Regions from separate parts of the Streptomyces sp. NPDC002467 genome, predicted to be linked through region 1. Evidence: riboswitches for the same ligand, from Rfam matches in the RefSeq annotation. Region 1 holds a riboswitch; the other holds the start of a gene.
The links. Region 1 has a riboswitch for S-adenosylmethionine ahead of ACFYYJ_RS22410 (aminotransferase class V-fold PLP-dependent enzyme). Riboswitches for the same ligand answer to the same signal wherever they lie in the genome.

Region 1 (4,205 bases):
CCCGCGTAACGTCCCGACCCGTACGGCCTTCGGTGTCGCCTGGATCGCGGAGTACATCGTGCTCCTCATCGGCGGCGGCAACGACATGTTCGCCCAGTACTTCCACCTGTCGATCAACTCGATCACGTGGTTCGTCCGGATCGGCTTCTTCGTCGTCCCGGTCGTCGCCTTCATCGTCACCAAGCGGATCTGCCTCGGCCTCCAGCGCCGGGACCACGACAAGGTGCTGCACGGTCGCGAGACCGGCATCATCAAGCGTCTGCCGCACGGTGAGTTCGTCGAGGTCCACGAGCCGCTGCCGCAGGGCCAGCTGCACAAGCTCACCTCGCACGAGCAGTACAAGCCGATCGAGATCGGCCCGACGGTCGACGAGAACGGTGTCGAGCGCAAGGTGAAGGCCGGCGAGAAGCTGCGCGCGAAGCTCAGCAAGGGCCTCTACGCCGAGGGCAACCAGATCATGAAGCCCACGGCGGAGGAGTTCAAGGAGATCCAGTCCGGCCACGGCCACCACTGATCCCCGCTTGACCGCATGAGGGACTGATTTCGGTCAGTCCTGGTGTCGCCACGGCGAGAGCCCCGTCCAGTGTCTGGACGGGGCTCTTTGCCGTCCCCGGGGCTGGATAGGCTGAAGCCCTTCCCATTCGACGTGGATCTCTGACGAGCAGCAGGAGCGGACCATGAACGTTGTGACCCCGGCGGGCGGCGACAGCGTGGCGGCCCGCGGCTGGCCGGGCGTCCTCGACGCCCTGCTGACCGGCCGGGACCTGAGCGCCGACGACACCGCCTGGGCCATGGACCGGATCATGCGGGGAGAGGCCACCGACGCCCAGATCGCCGGCTTCGCGGTCGCGCTGCGGGCCAAGGGCGAGACGGTCGACGAGATCAACGGTCTCGTACGGGCCATGTACGCGCACGCCAACCTCATCGAGGTGCCGGGCCGCACGGTGGACATCGTCGGCACCGGTGGCGACGGCGCCAAGACGGTGAACATCTCCACGATGTCCGCGCTCGTGGTGGCCGGAACCGGCGCGAAGGTCGTCAAGCACGGCAACCGCGCCGCGTCCTCCGCGAGCGGTTCCTCGGACGTGCTGGAGAAGCTCGGCGTCAACCTCAACCTCACCCCGGAGCGGGTCGTGGAGGTCGCGGAGGAAGCCGGCATCACCTTCTGCTTCGCGGTCAAGTTCCACCCGGCCCTGCGGCACGTGGCTGCCGCCCGCAAGGAACTGGGCATCCGCACCACCTTTAACTTCCTGGGCCCGCTGACCAATCCGGCCCGCGTACGGGCCCAGGCCACCGGTGTCGCCGATCCCCGGGTGGCCCCGATCGTGGCGGGCGTGCTCGCCGAGCGGGGCTCCTCCGCGCTGGTCTTCCGCGGTGACGACGGCCTGGACGAACTGACCACCACGGCCACCTCGCACGTCTGGTGGGTCCGCGACGGCAAGGTCGCCGAGCAGTCCTTCGACCCGCGCGACGTCGGTATCGACCTGGTCGACGTCTCGGCGCTGGCCGGCGCGGACCCCTCGTACAACGCGGACGTCGCCCGCCGGCTGCTGGCCGGCGAGACCGGCCCGGTCCGCGACGCGGTGCTGCTGAACTCGGCGGCGGCGCTGGTCGCCCTCGACCCGGGCACCGGCACGCTGGAGGAGGAGATCGCGGCCGGCATCACCCGTGCGGCCGAGTCGATCGACTCGGGTTCGGCGCGGGCCGCCCTGGAGCGATGGGTGACGGCCACCAACAGGTAGGTCCGCCGCAGCAGGGCTGCGCGAGAACGGCGTGAAAGCGACGACCCCGGTCCAGCATGTGGACCGGGGTCTTGCATTCGATCGATCTTGTGGCAGGATGCGGATCAGGTCACGAGTGACAGCGTTTAGGCCCCGGCTTGCTGTCCGGCAACCCTCCTTCCGTGGCGGGGTGCCCCGGGTGATGACCAGGTCGTAGGCAGCAAGGCCTACGGCAAGCGCGGATCCCTCGAAACCAGGGGTCCTGGTCTATCGAGGAGCGTTTTCCGTGAGCAAGCGAATGCGATAGGGCGACTCCGCCCCTTCTTCAACCCTCGGATCAGGGTCGTTTCCGCATACCCGCGTACGCCCCCACTTCTCCTCCGAGGTCTCTCCCGTACCCCGGACGGCCGCAGCGCCGCCGTACCCGCGTACGGGCACACCGAAGCCATTCCGCCCTGCCTGCCGGGAGATACCGCCATGTCCGCGACCCTGAACGCCGCCACCGCCGCTGCCGCCGCCACCGTCGACCCCGCCTGTTCCGAGCCGCTCGCGGTCCTCGGCCGTGACGTCACCGTCCCGCTCGTCACCGGCGGCGAGGTGACCTACGCGGCCCTCGACTACGCGGCCAGCGCCCCCGCCCTCCAGCGGGTCTGGGACGACGTCGCCGCGTACGCCCCCTACTACGGCAGCGTCCACCGCGGTGCGGGGTACCTCTCGCAGCTCTCCACCGACCTCTTCGAGCAGAGCCGGGCCACGGTCGCCGAGTTCCTCGACTGCCGCCCCTCCGACCAGGTGGTCTTCACCCGCTCCACCACCGACTCGCTGAACCTGCTCGCGGCCGTCCTCCCCGCCGACTGCCAGGTCTTCGTCTTCGAGACCGAGCACCACGCCTCGCTGCTGCCGTGGACGAACGCGCAGGTCACCTACCTCAACGCCCCCCGCACCCCGGACGAGGCCGTCGCCACCCTGGAGCGCGCGCTGGCCGACCGCGAGCCCTACGGCCCCGCCCTGGTCTGCGTCACCGGAGCCTCCAACGTCACCGGTGAGCTGTGGCCGGTGAAGGAACTCGCCGCCGCCGCGCACGCCCACGGCGCGCGGATCGTGCTGGACGCCGCCCAGCTGGCCCCGCACCACCCCGTCTCCGTCCAGGACCTCGACGTGGACTGGGTCGCCTTCTCCGGCCACAAGCTGTACGCGCCGTTCGGCTCGGGCGTGCTCGCCGGCCGCGCGGACTGGCTCCAGCAGGCCGAGCCGTACCTGGCCGGGGGCGGCGCCTCCCGCAAGGTCGCCCGGCGCGAGGACGGCGGCGTCGACGTCGAGTGGCACACCACGGCCGCCCGCCACGAGGCCGGCTCCCCGAACGTCATCGGCGTCTACTCCATCGCCTCCGCCTGCCGGGCCCTGACCGAGGCCGGCTTCGACACGCTGGTCGCCCGCGAGCAGGAACTCATCGGCAAGGTCCGCGCCGGCCTGGCCGAGGTCCCGGCGGTCCGCGTCCTGTCCCTCTTCGGGGACGACGCCCCGCGCGTCGGCGTCATCTCCTTCGTCGTGGACGGCTGGAACAGCTCTCACTTCGCCGCGGCCCTGTCGGCCGAGTACGGCATCGGCGTCCGCGACGGCCTCTTCTGCGCCCACCCGCTGGTCCGCACCCTGCTGGGCAGCGAGCCGCAGGCCCAGGGCGAGTGCGGAGCGCCGGAGGCGGCACCGGGGGAGCGGTCCCTCAACGCCATCCGGGTGAGCTTCGGCGCGGGCACCCCCGACGAGCACGTGGACCGTTTCGTCCACGCGGTGAAGGAACTGGTCACGGACGGTGCGAAGTGGCAGTACCGCACCGAAGAGGGCCGCTGCGTCCCGGCCGTCTGAGCGGGCCGGACCAGGACCAGGACCAGGACCAGGACCGTGACCTACTGGGATCCGATCCCCACGCTGACCGGCCTCGCGCCGGACCCGGCGTTCGCCACCGCCCACGGAGTCACCGGCCCCTGGGCGGGCCGGTGGGAACAGCGCAACTGGCTGGGCGTGCCGGGCCCCTTCTACGGGGCGGACACCGACACCTGCCTGACGGGGCGGCTGCACGCGCCGGACCTCGTCCTGTACGACGACCGGTACGGCCAGGAGTTCGTCTACCGCCAGCCCCGCGGCCCGCAGGAGGTGCGGGACCTGCACCTGGCCGCCACGGAGGAGGCCTTCCTCGGCTACAACCACGACGGCGACCTCCACTGGACCCCCGAGCTGGTCCGCGACTGGTGGCGCGAGCGGGGGAGGGTCCGGGAGTGGGCCGTGGGCGTGGGCTGGGGTGCGTGGGCGACGTCGGAGCGGGCGGAGTACCGCGACACGGCGGCGGGTGCCCGGGCCTATGCGGCCCACATCGACGGGCCGCTGTCGGAGTACCTCCGGGGCTACCTCTTCCACTTGACTGAGGCCCGCCCGCCGCGGGCGGGGGAGGCGTTGCCGCCCCTCTGATCCCCCGGGTGCGGCTCCGTT
Region 2 (4,205 bases), on a different contig from region 1:
CGACCGCGATGAAGCCGTAGCCCTTCTCCGCGTTGAACCACTTGACGGTGCCCTGAGCCATGCCTAACTCCCCTATTACTGGCCCTTGCGCGGGAACGCACTTCGCGTTACCGGGTCAGAACTTGCGTCGGAACGCGTCGACCGAGGCTGAATGTATCTGCGCGGATGCTGTCTGCAACAGGTCAATCCGACGAGAAATCTGGACACCCAGATACATTGAAATGAAGTGAAAATTTGGCATATTCGAGGGCAACTCGGGCCTGACATATCTCGCCAAAGCCCCATACCGCACCCGCACATTGACCAGATGTCGACCCTCACGCGACCCGTTCATATGCGCCGGGCAAGAACCGCGGAGGGGACTTCCCCAACTCTACCGTGCCCAATCAAGCAGAATTGCCCCCTCCGCTTTCAGCGGAGGGGGCAATTCTATTTATGGAGATCCTGTCGGCAACCCGCCGGACAGCCGGTCCCGCAGCCGGTCAGCAGCCACCCGCGACGGCCGGGATGATCGAGACGCCCGCGCCGTCCGGCGTCGCCGCCTCCAGCCCGCCCTCGAAGCGCACGTCGTCGTCGTTCACGTAGACGTTCACGAAGCGACGGAGCTTGCCCTGGTCGTCCAGGACGCGCGCGGCGATGCCGGGGTGGTTCTTCTCCAGCGACTCGATGACCTCGGCGAGGGTCGCGCCCTCGGCCGTCACCTCGGCGGCGCCGGCGGTGTAGGTGCGCAGGATGGTGGGGATGCGGACGTTGACGCTCATGGCGCTACTGCCTTTCCGGTGCAGGGGGAGGGTCAGGCCAGGCCGGCGGCGCGGAACGCGTCCAGGCTCGGGCGGATGGTGGCGGTCTGGCCGCTGTCGGCGGCCACCGCCTCCAGGGTCTTGAGGCCGTCACCGGTGTTCAGGATCACGGTGGTCAGCGTCGGGTCGAGCAGCCCGTTCTCGATGAGCTTCTTCGTGACGCCGACGGTCACGCCGCCCGCGGTCTCGGCGAAGATGCCCTCGGACTGCGCGAGGATCTTGATGGCCTCGACGACCTGCTCGTCGTTGACGTCCTCGACCGCACCGCCGGTGCGGCGGGCGATGTCCAGGACGTACGGGCCGTCGGCCGGGTTGCCGATCGCCAGGGACTTGGCGATGGTGTTCGGCTTCTGCGGGCGGACCACGTCGTGGCCGGCCTTGAAGGCGGCGGACACCGGGGAGCAGCCCTCGGCCTGGGCACCGAAGATCTTGTACGGCTTGTCCTCGACGAGGCCGAGCTTGATCAGCTCCTGCAGACCCTTGTCGATCTTCGTCAGCTGGGAGCCGGACGCGATCGGGATGACGATCTGGTCGGGCAGCTGCCAGCCGAGCTGCTCGCAGATCTCGTACGCCAGGGTCTTGGAGCCCTCGCCGTAGTACGGGCGCAGGTTGACGTTGACGAAGCCCCAGCCCTCGCCCAGCGGGTCGCCGATGAGCTCGGAGCAGAAGCGGTTCACGTCGTCGTAGTTGCCCTCGATGCCGACCAGGTCGCCACCGTAGACACCGGCCATGACGACCTTGCCCTGCTCCAGGTCGTGCGGGATGAACACGCAGGAGCGGAAGCCGGCGCGGGCGGCCGCGGCGCCGACGGCACCGGCCAGGTTGCCCGTGGAGGAGCAGGAGAGCGTGGTGAAGCCGAACGCGCGGGCCGCCTCGACGGCGATGGCCACGACGCGGTCCTTGAAGGAGTGCGTCGGGTTGCCGGAGTCGTCCTTGACGTAGAGCTTGCCGGTGACGCCGAGCTCCTTGGCCAGGTTGGCCGCGTCGACGAGCTTGGTGAAGCCGGGGTTCAGGCTGGGCTTGGAGGCCACGTCCGCGGGGACGGGCAGCAGCGGCGCGTAGCGCCAGATGTTGTTCGGGCCGGCCTCGATCGCGGCGCGCAGGGCCTCCGGGTCACCGGTGGGAAGGTCGTAGGCGACTTCCAGCGGTCCGAAGCACTCGACGCACGCGAAGATGGGACCGAGCTCGAAGCGGGTGCCGCACTCGCGACAGGAGAGACCGTTGGCGGGTCCGAGGTCAACAGAGGTGGCGACAGTCTGTGCAGCCATGATGGCGAGGCCCTTTCTCCTCATCTTCCCCATGGCGCACTTCGCCATGAGACGGAATTGGCACCTTCCCTAGCCGGGGACCCCGCGGGATGCGTATCGCATCGCGAGAACCGACTGGAGGGTTGCCGGGGCTTCAACGGGCCGTGTCCCTCTGCCCCTCTGGATGAGCGGTATGGCACCGGCACACGCGCTCTATGGCGCGCCGGTGCGTTTGTTCGCGGGGACCCCCGGCATGCGGCGGTCCTTCGCGTTGTTCAAGACTGTAACCGAAGGTCCGGGCGGGTGAGACTGCTGTCCGAACCGCGAGATGGATCACATATCGCACCATAACGCCGAAACGCAGGGAGTGCTGAGGGTGCTGGAAGAGGTGGAGCGCTGGCTGGCAGACCGCTCCTGGTCAGCCGCCGACCGACCGCTCGACCAGCTGCTCGACCGGAAACGGGCGACGGGCACCACGGTCAGCGTGGTCCTGCCCGCGCTCGACGAGGAGCCGACGGTCGGGACGATCGTGGAGGTCATCCGGCGCGAGCTGATCGAGGGCCTGCCGGTCCCGCTGGTCGACGAACTGGTGGTCATCGACTCGGGCTCCAGCGACCGGACGGCCGAGGTCGCCGCCAAGGCCGGCGCCCGGGTGGTGCACCGCGACGACATCCTGCCGCGGATCCCGGCGCTGCCGGGCAAGGGCGAGGTGCTGTGGCGCTCGCTGCTGGCGACCAGCGGGGACATCGTCTGCTTCGTCGACGCCGACCTGCGGGACTTCTCGGCCACCTTCGTCTCCGGGATCGTCGGACCGCTCCTCACCGAACCGGACGTGCAGTTCGTCAAGGCGATGTACGACCGCCCCCTCGGGGACGCCCCCGGCCAGGGCGGCCGGGTCACGGAACTGGTGGCCCGCCCCCTCCTCAACCTGCACTGGCCGCAGCTGGCCGGTTTCGTGCAGCCGCTGGGCGGCGAGTACGCCGTGCGGCGCTCCCTGCTGGAACGCCTCCCCTTCCCCGTCGGGTACGGCGTCGAGCTGGGGCTGCTGGTGGACGCGCTGCACACGGTCGGGCTGGACGCGCTGGCCCAGGTCGACGTGGGCGTACGCGTGCACCGCCACCAGGACGGGCAGGCGCTCGGCCGGATGGCCGCGGCGATCTACCGCACGGCCCTGGTACGGCTCTCGCGCGGACACCTCGTACGTCCGGAGCTGACGCAGTTCGAGCGGGGCCCGGAGGGATTCGTCCCGCACACCCACCCGGTGGACACCGAGGAACGGCCGCCGATGCTGGGCGTCAAGGAGTACGCGCTGCGCCGCGTGGCGTGAGGCGGCGTGAGGCTGCGTGAGGTTTCGCATGGTTTGAGGGGGACCCGGCCGGGCTAGGTGTGCCGCATGGCTTCTCAGGTACTCGTCGCGGCGAACCGTGGCCCGCTGTCCTACGCCCTCGCCGCCGACGGCACGCTCAGCGCCCGGCGCGGCGGGGGCGGTCTCGTCTCCGGGCTCTCGGCGGCCCTCGCGGAGCAGCCGGAGGCCCTGTGGATCTGCGCGGCCCTGTCGGACGCGGACAGGGAGGCCGTCCGCCAGGGGGTCTCGGAGCCCGGCGTCCGCATGCTGGAGATCGACCCCACCGTCTACGACGACGCGTACAACGGCATCGCGAACTCGGTGCTGTGGTTCACCCACCACCACCTGTACGACGTCCCGCGCGAGCCGGTCTTCGACGCCGGGTTCCGCCGCCGCTGGGCTTCCTACGTCTCCTACAACCGCACCTTCGCGGCCGCGCTGGCCGAGGAGGCCGCCGAGGGGGCGTGCGTCCTGCTCCAGGACTACCACCTGGCCCTCGTCCCGGGGCAGTTGCGCGAGCTGCGGCCGGACCTGCGGATCGCGCACTTCACGCACACGCCGTGGGCCTCGCCGGAGTACCTGGACATGCTGCCGCAGGACATCCGCTCCGAGCTGACGTGGGGGATGCTCGGCGCGGACCGGCTCGGCTTCCACACCTGGTCCTGGGCGTCGGCCTTCATCGGCGGCGCGGAGACGGAGGACGAGATCGGCCTCGCGTGGGGCGCGCTGCCGGGCGGCGACCGCCGCCGCGGCGTCCAGCACCAGCGGTCGGGCTCGGCACTGCGCTTCACGGACGTGGACGTGTACCCCCTG

Region 2: linked by a shared signal. The riboswitch ahead of thrC (threonine synthase) and the one ahead of ACFYYJ_RS22410 (aminotransferase class V-fold PLP-dependent enzyme) in region 1 are both predicted to bind S-adenosylmethionine.

The regions. Positions count from the first base shown of each region.
Region 1 covers NZ_JBIARJ010000010.1:259,394-263,598, reverse strand. The annotation lists gene ACFYYJ_RS22420 (cytochrome bc complex cytochrome b subunit) at 1-514, shown strand, start outside; gene trpD (anthranilate phosphoribosyltransferase) at 678-1,742, shown strand; SAM riboswitch class IV at 1,850-1,966, shown strand; gene ACFYYJ_RS22410 (aminotransferase class V-fold PLP-dependent enzyme) at 2,211-3,584, shown strand; gene ACFYYJ_RS22405 (ferredoxin) at 3,621-4,184, shown strand.
Region 2 covers NZ_JBIARJ010000013.1:46,222-50,426, reverse strand. The annotation lists gene ACFYYJ_RS25435 (cold-shock protein) at 1-61, opposite strand, end outside; gene ACFYYJ_RS25430 (MoaD/ThiS family protein) at 483-761, opposite strand; gene thrC (threonine synthase) at 794-2,068, opposite strand; SAM riboswitch class I at 2,086-2,238, opposite strand; gene ACFYYJ_RS25420 (glucosyl-3-phosphoglycerate synthase) at 2,424-3,374, shown strand; gene ACFYYJ_RS25415 (trehalose-6-phosphate synthase) at 3,441-4,205, shown strand, end outside.